Regions from separate parts of the Fusobacterium perfoetens ATCC 29250 genome, predicted to be linked through region 2. Evidence: riboswitches for the same ligand, from Rfam matches in the RefSeq annotation. Region 2 holds a riboswitch; each other region holds the start of a gene.
The links. A riboswitch is a leader RNA that binds a small molecule or an ion and turns the genes downstream of it on or off. The one in region 2 is predicted to bind lysine.

Region 1 (5,300 bases), on a different contig from region 2:
TTACTCTTTTTAATCCATATTTTTCAGCTAAAGCTTTTAATGGAGCCATACATTGAATTGTTGAACAGTTTGGATTTGCTATAATTCCATGATTTGTAAATGCTGCCTCTTTATTAACTTCTGGTACAACTAATGGAACTTCTGGATCCATTCTCCAGGCTGAAGAGTTATCAACTACTAAACATCCTTTTGAAGCTGCTATTGGGGCATATTTTTTACTTATATCTCCACCAGCTGAAAATAGAGCTATATCAATTCCTCTATCAAAACTATTTTCTGTTAATTCTTCTACTGTATATTCTTTTCCTCTAAAAGTTATTTTTTTACCAGCACTTCTTGCTGAAGCAAATAAATATAACTCTGTTATTCCTAAATCTCTTTCCTCTAAAACTTTTAAAAATGTACTTCCTACTAATCCTGTAGCTCCTACAATAGCAACTCTCATATTTATCCTCCTCAAATTATTCTCTATAAATTAAATTCTTCTGCTACTACTTCTACTGCTTTATTTATATCTTTTCTTTCTATACTACATGAAACACTTATCTCTGATGTTGTTACTTGATAAAAATTTATTCCTGCTCTACTTAAAGCTGAGAAGAATTTACCAGATACTCCAGAGTTATTTATCATTCCTACACCTACTATTGAAATCATTGATAAGTTATCATTATATCCTAACTCTATACAAGGTAATTCCATCTTTATTCTTTCAATAGCTTGGTCTAATAAATATTTTTCTCCTTCTACACAGCTAAATGATATTTTAGCTTTATTGTCATTTGAAACATTTTGAGAAATCATATTTATATTTAATCCCACTTCATTAATTATTGTAAATATTTTTGCTATTTTTTCACTAGAATAATTAATATTTGAAAGAGTTGTTACTATTATCTCTTTTGTTATACTAATTCCTGTTACTAATTTATCCTCTAAAACATCATTCATATCCATTATCCAAGTTCCTCCTGTCTCACTTAAAGTTTTTCCAACAAAAATAGGAATATTATATTTTTTACCAATTTCCACAGCTCTTGTCTCCATTACTCCAGCTCCAAGATTAGCCATTTCCATCATTTCTTCATAAGAAATTTTATCTAAAAATTTAGCATTTTTATAAAGTCTTGGGTCAACACTATAAATTCCCTCAACATCTGTATATATTCTACATTCACATTTTAGAGAAGCAGCTAAGGCAACAGCACTTGTGTCTGACCCTCCTCTTCCTAATGTGGTTATATCTCCATGGTCATTTATTCCTTGAAATCCAGCTACTATAACAACATTATTATCTTTTAAATATTCTTCTATTTTTTCTGTATCAATATTTTTGATTTTACTTTTTGTATGAACTCCTACAGTTTTTACATTAGCTTGATACCCTGTTAATGATACAGCTTTTTGTCCCAAAGAATTTATAGCCATTGATAATAAAGAAACTGTTTGTTGTTCCCCTGTAGATAAAAGAGAATCTAATTCTCTTTGATTTGGTGAATCAGAGATTTCTTTTGCCATAGCAATAAGGGCATTTGTTGTTTTTCCCATTGCTGAAGCAACAACTATAATTTCATTATATTTTGTTTTCTTTAAGTTCACTATATATTCAGCTATCGCTTTAATTTTTTCAATAGTTGCTACACTAGAACCACCATATTTTAATACTACTCTCATATATTATCTCCTTTTTCATTTTAAAATAAAAAACCAACAGACTTATCTGTTGGTTTATATTTCATTTTGAGATAATATAATTTATTTTTAGTATCACAACAATGAATAACACAACAGAAAGCACAACATTGAATATCAATGACAGTTATATGGATATTCTCCATATTCCCAACCTAAAAATCCTCCCTATAATTTTTAGATTTCGGCAAAATCCCCTTTCATTATATCTCAAAGTTAGGTAACTCAACATAATTACTTTTGTCATTTGCTCCTCAATCCGTTTCCTATTTTATTGTTGTCATTTTATAACAATTTCTATAAAAAATAAAATATAAATTTTATATCTTAAACTATATATTATATAAATTTATTTTTTATAATTTTTATTGTTTTATAGATTTTTTTTTGCTATAATTCTTATTAATTAATTTATGGAGGTTTTTATGAATAATATAATTTTAAATAATATAGATAAATATAATGATTGGTTTATAAAAGTTAGAAGAGATTTACATAAAATTCCTGAGTTAGATTTTGATTTACCAAAAACAATAAAATATATTTCTTCAACTTTAGATGAACTTAATATAAATTATAAAACAAATATTGGAAAAAGTGGAATTGTAGCTGATATCCCTGGAAAAGATTCTTCTATTACTATTGCTTTAAGAGGAGATATTGATGCTTTACCAATATTAGAAAATAATGATTTTGAATTTAAATCTGAGCATATTGGAAAAATGCATGCCTGTGGTCATGATGTTCATAACACAGTTTTATTAGGAGTAGCCAAAATTTTATCAGAAATAAAAGATGAAATTCCTTGTAATATCAGACTTATTTTTCAACCAGCAGAAGAAACTACTGGTGGAGCTCTTCCCATGATAGAGGATGGAGTTTTAAAAAATGTAAATGCTATATTTGGACTTCATGTTGACCCTTTTGTAAATGTTGGAAGTATAGGAATTAAATATGGGCCTATGTTTGCCTCTTCTTGTGGAGTAAAAATAAAAGTTATAGGAAAAAGTACTCATGGAGCTTTTCCAAGTGAGGGGGTTGATGCTATAGTTACTACAGCTCAAATTATTAGTTCTATTCAATCTATTGTTTCAAGAAATACAGATGCTAGAGAATCTGTAGTTATAACTTTTGGTACTATTAATGGTGGAACAAAAGAAAATATAGTTGCTGGAGAAGTTGAAGTTACAGGAATTTTAAGAACTCTTTCTACTGAAAGTAGAGAATACAATAAACAAAGAATCAAAGAAATGGCTGAATTTGTAGCAAAAGGATATGGAGCTACAGCTATTGTTAATTTTAGAAATAGTTATAATGCTTTAATAAATCATGATGAATATGTAGATATTGTTAAAGAAGTTGGAAATGAAGTTTTAGGAAAAGAAAATGTTATTACTAAAAAATATTCAGAAATGGGAGCAGAAGATTTTTCTTATTATCTCGAAAGAGTACCTGGAGCTTTCTTTTATTTAGGTATTAGAAATGAAAGTATTGGTGCTTGTGAACCATTACATAATGATAAATTTATGATAGATGAAAATGCTATTAAGGTTGGAGTAAAAGTCCAAATAGCTAATATTTTTAAAGCTTATGAAAATTTAAAAAATAATTTAAAATAAAGGGGAAAATATGTGGGAAATCTTAGAAATAATCTTTTTTATAATATTATTAATATTTATTTTTCAAAATATGAAAAGGAGAAATAAAATTAGAGCTGGAGAAAAACTTACAGGAAAAATTGTTGAAGTTACTCCTCTAAAAAGACTGATAATTGAAATTGGAAATAAAAAAGAAAAAAAGAAAGTTCAAACCTTAGAATCAGGTTTATTCCAATATTCTAAAAAAAATATTGGTGAAAAAATTGAAGTTTATTATAACAAAGAAATCTACAATAAGTGTTCCTTAGTAGAATTTAATAAATGGGACTTAAAAAAATCTATAAAATTTTTCTTAATTTTTGTTATAATTTATACTATCATTTGGATTTTTATTAATATTTTATAAAAAAAAGGATTGTTATTTTAATGTACCTAAAATTCTTAAATATCTAAGTAATAGGATACTTATTATAACAATCCTTTTATTTCTAAATCATAAAATTTTTATTATTCTAAATTAATTCTCTATTTTTATATTTATAAAATAATTTTAATTTTTAACTATTTATCACTTTTAGGTAAATCTCCTATAGTACAAATACGCCCATTTCTTCTTCCTATATCATTTATAATTTCATCATATTTATCTCCATCTTTTGTAATTCCACAAGCACTTTTAGCTATATTTTGAAGATGTTTCCAATCTGTAAATGAACGAGCCATTACTGTAGAAGCTTCTTGATTTCCTCCACCATGAAGAGCCATTGCTGTCCAGTTTGAACCTCTAACCATATGTTCTATAAAACGAACTGCTCTTAATCTATCAAATGAATCATATTCTGGATTTCCAGGATTGAAAGCCCTTCTACAAATTTCTCCAATTTCTGGTGAACGCATATCAAACTCTGAAGGAGCTGTTTCTCCAAAACCAGCAATAATATCTCTAGCATAACGAACAGCATCAAATGGTATTTTTGTACATGTATATTTACATGTATGAGATAATAATGGATTAGGAATCCAGAAACCACTTGGATGTTTAAATCCTTCAATTCCTGAAGCTATTGATAAAGCATATACAGTTTCAGCAATCATAGCCATTTCTGTAAGTTTTGTTTTTATATGTCCAGCTTTTTGAACTCCTACCATCTCGGTTATTAAACTTGCAGCTCCACAAAGAGCTGTACATCCACCAGCTTTACATCCACCAGCAGTTAAACGGTGAACAGCTGTAAAATAACTTAAAAGACGGCCAACATATTTTGTTTCTCCACACATAAATACCCTTTCATTAGGTACAAATACTTTATCAAAATAAACCATTGCTTGATGGTCAGCATATTTTTTACCTAAATCTATACCTTCAATATCTCCACCTATTTCAAAAAATCTTTTATCTTGAGGAGTACGTCCTAAAACAAAAGTGATGTTTGGAGAATCGGCTGGTATAGCACAAGCTAAAGCAAAGTCTTTATCTTCTGGTTGCATAGCTGTTGTAGGTACTATAATAATTTCATGTGCAAACAAAATACCAGTTTGATTACATTTATATCCACTAATTATAATACCATCATCTCTTATTTCATCAATATGAACATAAGAATTTCTATCTGGTTGTTTATGTGGTGGTAAAGTTCTCAATCCTTTTACATCAGTAACTGTAACTGTACAAGTTAAATCATTCTTTTGAACATAATCTAAAAATTTCATAAATCTATCAAAATAATTAGTACCTAAATCTTGGTCCATATCATAAGTACATGGTCCTAAACCAGCAAAAGCTTCTGAACCTGTACAACGATGAGTACAACATCCTATAACTTCAGCCAATGCTCTAGCTGCTCTTGTTTTTCTATTGGCATCTTCTGGAGAACTTAATGGTGCATTATAAATACTTACATCTTCTCCGTTTAAATGAGATTTAACAGTTATTAAATCTTTCCAACTAGGATTACTTTGTAATTCATATACCTTAGATATTGCATTAAAACTAGCAGATAATACAGGATA
Region 2 (5,300 bases):
CCTTAAATCTTTTCTATCAATTTCAAATCTTCCTTCTATAAGATAATCAATGATACTTGGGTCAATCCATTCTTGAATTTCTTCTATAGTATATCCTGTCCATAAATAAATATTTTTACTCGTATTTTTTTTAATGAAATAGATAAGCTCTATGACTTCTTCTCTATTTTTAAAATAAAATGGATCCCCACCTAAAAAAGTTACATTTTTCCAACGAGAATTAAGAATAAGTTCTTTTATGTCTTCTATCTCATATTCTTGACCACTTTCATAATCCCAAGTATTTTGCGAAAAACACCCTTTACAATAATGGTCACACCCTGCAAAATAAAATGTTAAAGTGAAACCTGTCATACTATTTATTGGGTCATTTTCTACTATTGATATTATTTTCATTTTTCCTCACTAGAACTTTCTTATAGATTTTCCTAAATTAGAATTCATTATTTTTCCATTTTCTAAAGCAACTTCTCCATTAATTAATACATATACTATTCCATCTGATAATAATTCTGTATTTTCAAAAGTTGCATAATCACGAATATCTTCTAAAGAGAAAATTGTAATATCTGCATCAGAACCTATAGATAAATTTCCTTTATTGATTCCTAAAATTTCTGCAGGTTTTGATGTCATTTTCTCTACTGCTTCATATAAATCAAGAACTTTAGCATCTCTTGAATATTTTCCTAAAACTCTAGGGAAAGTTCCTGTTGCCCTAGGATGACCTATATTTTTTGCATTAAGTATTCCATCACTACCTATAACTGTATAAGGATATGATAGAGCCTTTTCCATATCTTTTTCATTAATTGTATAAGCTATTATCATTGTATCTGGTGCTTCTTCTCTTAAAGTATTAAAGAATTCTTCGGTACATCTTTTTCCTCTATATTTTCCTTCCATAACCTCTAATTTATCATAAGTAATATTATATCTTTCTAAAAATCCTTCATCAAATGTGATAGAACCTATTTTAGCACTAAAAGCTGTATAAGGATAACAATCACAATATACATTTATTCCTTCTTCTCTTTTTTTATCTAACATTTCTAAAGCTTTATCCATTTGACCAAAACCAGCCATACTTCCAATATGTGATACTAAATAATTAGCTTTTACATAATTTCCTAAATCTAAAAATTCATCTATTGCATTAAATATATTTTTAGCATCTTCTCTTAAATGTGCTGCAATGATTTTATGTTGTCCAAGCTTCCCAAGAGTTGTCATCTCATTAAAATCTATTCCAGGAACATATCTAAGACCAAAACTAATTCCTAATAGCCCTGATTCTCTCATAATTTTCTTCCCTATTTCATACATTTTTTCTACTTGGTCATTTTCAAGACTTACATATCTATCAACACCTATTTTTTCTCTTAATATTCCATGTGGTAATAACATTCCAAAGTTAATAGGATGTCCTTCATCTACTCCATCTAAAAATTCCTTTGGATTAGAAACTCCTATTCCAGAATTTCCCCCTATTCCTGTAGTAACTCCCATAGATAACATTCTTTTAAATATTTCTCTATCTGGTGTTGTTCCATCAGTTAAAACTTCATGCATATCAATATCTATAAATCCAGGACAAACACACATACCTACTGCATCTATTTCATGATCTCCAGTTAATATCTGATGAGATATTTCTACAATTTTTCCATTTTCTATTGCAATATTTAATGGCTCATATAAACTATTTTTTGGGTCTATAACTAATCCGTGATTTATTACTGTTCTCATATCCTAATTTAAGTTACATTTTTTATATTGTAACTTTCCTCCCTTCTTTATTTGTTTGTATATCTAAGTTGTGTTATAAAATAATTATATCATATTTTAATAATTTCCGCATATTGTTTTTTAGATATTATAATTCTATAAATACATCATTAGCTACTAAATCTTCAAAAGATTCTCTTTTTATTGAAAGATAAGATTTTCCATCTTTAACAAATACAACTGCTGGTCTTGTAGCTTTATTGTAATTACTAGACATTGAATATCCATAAGCTCCTGTTGTAGATACAAATATATAATCTCCCTCTTGAGCTTTAGCAAGTTTCATATCTTTTCCTATTAAGTCTCCAGACTCACAACATTTTCCAGCAATAGTAACTATATCATCAGCTTTTTCATTAAGTCTATTAGCTATTACAGCCTCATATTTTGCTTGATATAAAGCTGGCCTTATATTATCAGTCATTCCTCCGTCAATGAATACATATTTAACTCCTCCATATGTATTTTTTATTCCACCAACTGTATATAAAGTTCCACCTGCATTACCTACAATGCTTCTTCCAGGTTCAATTGAAACTTTTTTTAAAGTCATCTTTTCTTTTTCTAAAGTTTTTTCAATATGTTCTATCATAGATTTCATAAATTTTTCAATATCTACTTCTACATCTCCATCTACATAATAAACTCCAAATCCCCCACCTAAATTCATTTCAGGAATTTCTATATTAAATCTTTCTGAAATTTTCTTAGTAAACATTATCATTGTTTCTATTCCTTCATGAAATGCTTTAGTGTCAAAGATTTGTGAACCTATATGACAATGAAATCCTAAAAATTCTAAATTTTTATAAGAAATAATTTTTTCTATTATACTGTAAATATTTTCATCAAATATAGATTCTCCAAACTTAGAACTATGTTTTGATGTTCTTATATATTCATGAGTATGAGCATCAATTCCTATATTTATTCTTAACATAACCTTTATTTTTTTATTCTTTTCTTCTGCAAGTGTTCCAAGTTTATCTATTTCACTTATATTATCCAATATTACTATTCCTATATTCCAATCAAGACACATTTCAAGTTCTTCTATACTTTTATTATTTCCATGCATATGTACTCTATTCATAGGAAATTTTGAAACTTTTATAGAATACAATTCTCCTCCAGAAACTGCATCTATACTTAATCCATATTTATCAATTATTTGGCACATAGCTTTAGATAAAAATGCTTTTGAAGCATAAACTACTTCAGTTTCAAATTTATTTGACTTAAAATTTTCTATATATTTTTTTATATTACTTTCTATTAATTCTTGGTCCATAATATATAACGGAGTCTTATATTCTTTTGCAAGTTTTTCTACTGATACTCCTCCTATTTCAAGAATTCCATTATTATTTTTCATTGTTCCAAAATATCTCATAAAACTTCCTCCAAAATTTTTATAAAAAAAGACAGTCTCCTCAATTTTAGACTGTCTTTAGTAACCTATATAAAAATAATAATTATATTTTAGATAACTTACTTGATAGCCCTCCATTGAAAACTCAATGACAGTAAAATAGATATTATCTAATTTACCAATAAAAATGTTTTGACCTTCACTTCTATTTCGGCAAAATCTCCTTTCAAATTATTCTCCGTTTGTCAGACTAAAATAATTTTACTCTTATCATTTGCTCCTCTATCTTAAATTCTTTTAAATAAAAGTATATCTAAAATTTATTAATTTGTATAATATAAATTATATATATCTGATATATATTTTTTTTATTATTTTACATGAATAGCTCTATTTTTTATTTCTTTCATTCTTCCTTCTAAAGCATGAGTTATATTATAATTTGAAATATATCCACAACATCTTCTTTGAATTTTCATTTTCATTCCCTCTTCATTACCACATTGTGGACATTTATATTTTGTTGTATGTTCATCATAAGATATTTCTCCTGTATATCCACATTCAAAACATACATCTGATACTGTATTTACTGCAAAGTATTCTATTCCTTTATCATGAGCATATCTCATAAGTTCTAATATTGCATCAGAATTATAAGTTTTTCCTCCATTTTCAACATACATAATATTTCCACCATTACAATATTTAATAAATGGAGCTTCTACATCTATTTTGTCAAATGCATCTATTGGTAATTCTGATGAAAAATGGAAAGAATTTGTATAATATTCTCTTTTTAGTAACCATTCAGGCATTACATCACTATAATTTTTCTTATCTATATTAAAGAATGTTGCTATACTAGCCTCTGCTGGTGTTCCATAAACTGATACAGGTAATCCTGTTTCTTCTTTTATTTCATCAGCTTGTTTTCTTATTTCTTTCATTATTCTAAGCCCTAACTCTCTTCCAGCTGGTTTTGATATATTTTGCTTATCATCTGTAAGTATTCTTACACAATCATCTATTCCTAAGAAACCATATGATACAGATGCTCTATCTGATTTTAATAATTTTTCTACTGTTTCATTTGGTTCTAATCTAGCAATAGCTCCATATTGAAATAAAATAGGTGCTTGTTTAGCCTTTAATTTTCTAACATTTTCATATCTTTTTAAAATACCTAATTTCATAAGTGATTTCTTTTCTTCTAATAGTTTCATAAATGTTTCTACTACATCTGTTCCCTTATGTCTTAAAGATTCTAAAGCTATTTGAGGTAAATTTAATGTTATAACACCAAAATTAAATCTTCCATATTGTTGATATTTTCCATTTTCTTGAAATTCATGGTTTACTCTTGAACGACAACCCATTCTTGCATAATATTTTCCTGCATCATAGTCTTCTTTAGAATAGAATAATAAATCTGGATAATATGTATGTGCTATACATTTAGAAACTTCTTTAGTTATATAATAATATGGGTCTCCCTCTTTTAAATTGTATCCATCTACAACTATATAAGATAGTTTAGGGAAAATTGCTGGTATTTTTAGAGCTCCTAATCCTGTTTGTCTAACTTTTAAGTAAGCTAGTATTATTTGCTCAGATTCCCAAGAAGTAGGAATATTAAAAGTTATTGTAGAAAATGGAGTTTGAGAAGCTGACCCTAAAATACTATTTGTTTGATACTCAAATAATTGACAAGCATCATAAATTTCTTTTGCTGTCTTTTTGATAACTTTTTCAAATACTTTAGGATATTTTGTTTTCAATTCTTCATTAGCTGAATCTAGTTCTAATGTATCATCATACTCTTTTTCATATAAAAACTCAAAATAATCATTAAAGTTTTTAACAAAATTTTTCTTTGCATATTTTGCAAAAACTTCATTAAAGTTAGGTATAGAATTTCCTCCATATTGTTGCGAACTAACACTAGCCATTATTTGCATTGCGATATTCATAGCAGTTCCAACTGATTTAGGAGTTTCTACATCAGTATTTGTTATTCTAGTTCCATGGTCTAACATATCCTCAACATTAATTAAACAACAGTTTGTTAATTCCTTTTCTACATCTGAATCATGCCAATGAATAGTTTTTTTTCTGTGAGCTTCATATAACTCTTTAC
Region 3 (5,300 bases), on a different contig from region 2:
TTTTATTCATTTTCCAGTTTCCTGCAATTATTGTTTTTCTCATAACTAAATCCTCCTAAATATTTTTATCTTAATAACTAATTTTATCACATTCTAAAAAAAATTTCTAATTTTGTATAAGTTAATAAATAAATATTTTTTGATTAATTTTTATCCGTTATTAATTTAATTGCTATTATTTGATGATTGTTCTTCTAAAATAATATCATTTTTATAATTTTCAATATTCTCACTTAAAAGAGATAACATATCAGAAATTTCGAATTCTAAAATATCAAAAGCTGTTTCATAATCTTCTTGAGTTAAAGCCTTTATAAGTGAATTGTAACTTTCTTTAAAATCATCTAAAAACTCATTATATCCAAAATATAGATAATCTACATAGGTATTTTCTTTTAAACTATATAAAAGATTTAAAGTCCAATTTAAAAAACTTAATATCTCATTCATTTTCATATCATATGCTATTTCTTCAAGTTCAAATTCTTCTAAAGCTTTTAAGCTTTTAAAATATTCTTCTATATATTCTTCTAATAAATATAAAGAATGAAATAAAATATTTCTATGACTTTTTGTATAAATCTCTATTAAAGATACTTTTGAAATATCAACAATAGAAGTAGTAGTTAGGACCACTCCATCAACTACAATTTTTTCTAATATTTTATCTTCTCCTTTAAGTTTTTTTGTGATTTCATTTATAATTTCACCAAAACTACTATATTGTTTATCTAAAAGATATTCTTTATTATCAATTAATATTGTCATGATTCTCCCCAAAATTATATTTTTTAAAACTTGATGCCATAGAAAAAGAAAAAATAGTTATAGATTTTACTTTTCCTTTACTTTTAATTTCTTTTTTTAATTCGTTTATGGTATTTCCAGTTGTTATTATATCATCTATTATTAAAATATTTTTATTTTCCACTTGAAAAGGAATATAAAAAGCTTTATTTATATTAAATTTTCTTGAATTTTTATTCAGTAAATGACTCATATGTTTTGTATTTTTTATTCTCTCTGCCTCATAATACTTTATATTTAAAATATCTAAAATATAAGATACTTGATTAAATCCTCTTGAAAAGAATCTTTTCTTATTTAAAGGTATGGGAATAATTATATCTATATTATTTTCTTCAATTACTTTTTTTAAATTTTTTTCTATAAGTTTTGCTAAAAAAAATCCAATATATTTTCTATTTTGAAATTTATAATTTTTTATTAAACTTCTAAAATATTTATTATAATTAAAAATATAATAAACATTATCATATTTTTTTAAAGAATTATTTTGTAGAAAAATATCTTTACATTTTTTACAAATATATATTTCATCTTCAAATAAAATGCTGTTACAAACACTACATCTATTGTTAAATAAAAATTTTCTAAGGTGTTGGTTTAGGCTCTGGAACATTTTTCACCTTCTTAAGTTCTTTATTAACAACTTTAGCAGAATAAATTTCTGTATATCCACAGTCTGAACAAATTTTTAGATAGTAAGTTCCAAATTCAACTTTTAATTTTGAATCTTTTTCAGGAAAAATAGCTGTTTTTACATAATAATCGCTACTTCCACATTTTGCACATCTAAAATCCAATTTCATCACCCCACAATATATTTTCAATCCAACAACATTTATTATTTTCATCAAATGCTATTGCATCAAATCGGATATCAAAATTTTGCAGTTTATTTATTGTTATAAATTCATTGGCACTTAAAAAAATTCTTTTTAGTTTTTGCTTAGAAATAGCTTCAAAACCATTTCCAAATTTTTTGCTACTTCTTTCTTTTACTTCTACAAAAATAATTAAATTATCTTTTCTTAAAATTAAATCTATTTCTCCAAAATGTGAATAAAAATTTTTTTTAATTAATTGAAATTCTTGAGCTTCTAAGAATTTTAATGCTAAATTTTCAAAATAATCTCCTTGAGTTCTTTTATTTAAAAATTTTTTCATTTTAAACCTGATTTTTTATTAAAAATTAGATAAAATTTTTTTTAAGAAAGTTTTTCTATGAATTTTTAAAGGACCTTTTTCTAGTAAAATTTCTCTATGAAGTTTTGTTCCATAACCTTTATGTTTTTCAAAATGATATTCAGGATATATTTCAGAAAATTTTAACATTATTCTATCTCTTGTTACTTTAGCTATTATAGAAGCTGTAGCTATTGATAAAGATTTTCCATCACCTTTTATAATACATTCTTGATTTCCATCATAATTTTTTATTAATTTATTTCCATCTACTAATACAATATCATAATTGATATTTTGACTTTTAATATCTTCAATAGCTCTGTTCATTGCTAAAAAAGTGGCATTTAAAATATTAACTTCATCAATTTCTTCTACAGTAGCTATTCCAATTCCAACATCACAAAATGTTAAAATTTTTTCAAATAAATTTTCTCTTTTCTTTTCTGTTAATTTTTTTGAATCATTAATTTCTTCAAAAAAATCATGATACTCATTTATTTTTACAGCGGCTGCTACTACAGGACCAGCTAGTGGGCCTCTTCCAGCTTCATCAACACCTAATATTATTTTTCCTTTTTCAATATCAAATTTATATAATTCACTCATTTTATCTCCTAAATAATTTTATATGAATTTAATTTTATTATATTCTTCTCAAAATAGGTTCATATTTAATTATAACATTCATAGAAAGAAAAATAAATAAGAAAATGAAAAACAAAATTGACAATAAATATAAAAAATGTTATCATGTATATTGGACAATTTAATATTTTAGAGGTAGAGGTTGCAAAAAACATTATTAAATAATAGGAGCTTAGCAAGCATAGATTATTATTGAAAGGGAATTTTGCCGAAAGGTTTAAAGAGCTAACTTTAGACACTTGGGATTATAGAGAATATCTATAAGACTGACATTAGTTTACTAGTGTAGAGCTATCAATTAGATTATAAATTATATAGTTTATTTTATATTTTCTGCCTTATATTTTAATAATATAAGGCTTTTTTTATTGAGGAGGATTAAGTGACAAATAACGAGAGAAGAGGGATTTTTATAGAGATACTAAAATTATCTCCTATTGTTTTATTGGGAATTTTAATGGTTGGAATAAAATTAGACTTTTTAATAGCAGCTCCAATTTCAACTATATATGTAGCAATAATTGCTTGGTTAACTGAAAAGTTTTCTTTTAATCAAATTGTAGAAAAAGCTGTAAATAGTGTAAAAGAAATTCAATTAGTATTTTTTATTTTGATGTTAGCTTATGCTATGGCTGAGGCTTTTATGGCTAGTGGTGTAGGAGCTTCAATAATTATTATGTCATTAAATTTAGGACTAACAGGAAAAACTATAGCAGTTACAGGAATAATTGTCACAAGTATTTTATCAATTACAATAGGAACATCTTGGGGAACTTTTGCAGCTTGTGCTCCTATATTTTTATGGTTAAATCATATAGTTGGTGGAAATATTCTTTTGACCTTAGGAGCTATTGCTGGTGGAGCTTGTTTTGGTGATAATATAGGACTTATTTCAGATACTACAGTTGTAAGTTCTGGAATACAAAAAGTAGAAGTTATACATAGAATAAGACATCAAGGAGTATGGTCTGTAGGGTGTCTTATAGTTGGAATAATAACTTTTTATGTAGTGTCAGTTATGTTGGGGTTACCAAATATAAGTGGAAATGTAAATGATGCTATCAATCAAATTCCTGATAACGTTTGGGAAGTTTTAAAAACAGAAAGAGAATCAGCAATTATTCTTTTAAATCAAGTAAAAGAGGGAGTACCTTTATATATGTGTTTACCTCTAATTTTTGTTTTAGTATCAGCAATAAAAGGTTTTCCAACTTTAGCTTGTCTTTTTATAGGAATTATTAGTTCTATGGTATTTGGATTAATATCAGGAACAATTCCTAATATTTCAGAATTTTTAGATTTAATGTATACAGGTTTTTCAAGTGCTGGAGCTAGTGTTATTATAATGATGATGTGGATAACAGCCTTTGGTGGAATTATGGGAAGTATCAATGCATTTGAACCATTATCAAGAATAGTAAAGAAAATTTCTAGAAATGTAAGACAATTAATGTTTTATAATGGAGTTTTTTCAATATTAGGAAATGTTGCTTTAGCTGATGAGATGGCTCAAATAGTTACTATTGGACCAATAATAAAAAATTTAGTAGATGAAAATGTAGAAGGGACAGAAGAAGAAAAATATAAATTACGTCTTAGAAACGGATGTTTTAGTGATGCTATGGGAGTTTTTGGGTCTCAATTTATTCCTTGGCATACTTATACAGTATTTTTTACAGGAATAGCTTCTGTTGTTTATCCTCTTTATGATTTTAGACCAACAGATATTATAAAATATAATTTTCTTTCTATAATAGTTGTAGTTTCTATACTTATTTTAACTTTAACAGGATTAGATAAATTTATTCCATTATTTAATATTCCTGAAGAACCAAAAGTAAAATTAAAAAAATAAAGTTTTTATAATTGATAAATTTTTTCTTCATAATAAAAATAAAAAGGATATTATAAAAATACAATATCCTTTTTATTTTATTAAAATTTAGATTTTTTTCCAAAAATCTTTTAATTCAGTTATTTTAGTAGTATCTTTTAATATATCTCCTTTTTCATAAGCAGAAATATCTATGTTTCCAACAAAATCCCATTTTAAATATTCACAAATACATTTGAATTGTCTTTTAATAATATCATATTCTTCATCACTTAATTCAGCAGCTCCAACAGTAATTAATCCTATTTTTTTAGATTTTTGAGGTAAGAATTCTCCTTTCATATATATTCTATCTATAGCTGCTTTCATTTGAGAAGTTATTCCCCACCAATAAACTGGAGAAGCAAAAATAATTACATCAGATTCAAGAATTTTTTCAGCTACCATTTGTCCATCATCTTTTGTGATACAATTCCCACCAGATGTTTTACAATAGTTACATCCTAAGCAACCTTTTATTTGTAATTTTGGAAGATTAATAGTTTCTATTTCACCTTTTATATTTTTTTCTACCTCTTCTTTTAAAACTTTTAAAGCTACTTCTGTATTTCCAGCAAGTCTTGGACTTCCGTTTAATAGTAATATTTTCATTTTTTATCCTCCTAATAAAAGTTTTCTACCCATATTTTATATTTACCCCTTTTTCATTATAAAGTCAAGAAAAATTTAATCTAACTACTATAATATTAATTCTTGACAATAAAAAGAATATATACTATACTTTATTTTAATTAAATAAAAGAGGGGGTAGTTTTTATGAACGAACAAG

Region 1: another riboswitch for lysine. It lies ahead of T364_RS0103275 (aspartate kinase); the one in region 2 lies ahead of lysA (diaminopimelate decarboxylase).
Region 3: another riboswitch for lysine. It lies ahead of T364_RS0101905 (Na+/H+ antiporter NhaC family protein); the one in region 2 lies ahead of lysA (diaminopimelate decarboxylase).

Annotation. Positions count from the first base shown of each region.
Region 1 is NZ_JHXW01000006.1:18,118-23,417, forward strand. Features, by position in the region: gene T364_RS0103270 (aspartate-semialdehyde dehydrogenase) at 1-445, opposite strand, end outside; gene T364_RS0103275 (aspartate kinase) at 469-1,674, opposite strand; lysine riboswitch at 1,785-1,958, opposite strand; gene T364_RS0103280 (M20 metallopeptidase family protein) at 2,118-3,311, shown strand; gene T364_RS0103285 (hypothetical protein) at 3,322-3,696, shown strand; gene T364_RS10395 (4-hydroxyphenylacetate 3-hydroxylase N-terminal domain-containing protein) at 3,852-5,300, opposite strand, start outside.
Region 2 is NZ_KK211416.1:203,083-208,382, reverse strand. Features, by position in the region: gene nrdG (anaerobic ribonucleoside-triphosphate reductase activating protein) at 1-396, opposite strand, end outside; gene T364_RS0107830 (amidohydrolase family protein) at 406-1,749, opposite strand; gene lysA (diaminopimelate decarboxylase) at 1,877-3,181, opposite strand; lysine riboswitch at 3,280-3,453, opposite strand; gene nrdD (anaerobic ribonucleoside-triphosphate reductase) at 3,532-5,300, opposite strand, start outside.
Region 3 is NZ_JHXW01000004.1:125,888-131,187, reverse strand. Features, by position in the region: gene tpiA (triose-phosphate isomerase) at 1-43, opposite strand, end outside; gene T364_RS0101930 (hypothetical protein) at 166-768, opposite strand; gene T364_RS10315 (ComF family protein) at 752-1,423, opposite strand; gene T364_RS0101920 (zinc ribbon domain-containing protein) at 1,395-1,613, opposite strand; gene T364_RS0101915 (YraN family protein) at 1,597-1,971, opposite strand; gene T364_RS0101910 (ribonuclease HII) at 1,990-2,598, opposite strand; lysine riboswitch at 2,766-2,939, shown strand; gene T364_RS0101905 (Na+/H+ antiporter NhaC family protein) at 3,095-4,492, shown strand; gene T364_RS0101900 (flavodoxin family protein) at 4,580-5,122, opposite strand; gene T364_RS0101895 (APC family permease) at 5,288-5,300, shown strand, end outside.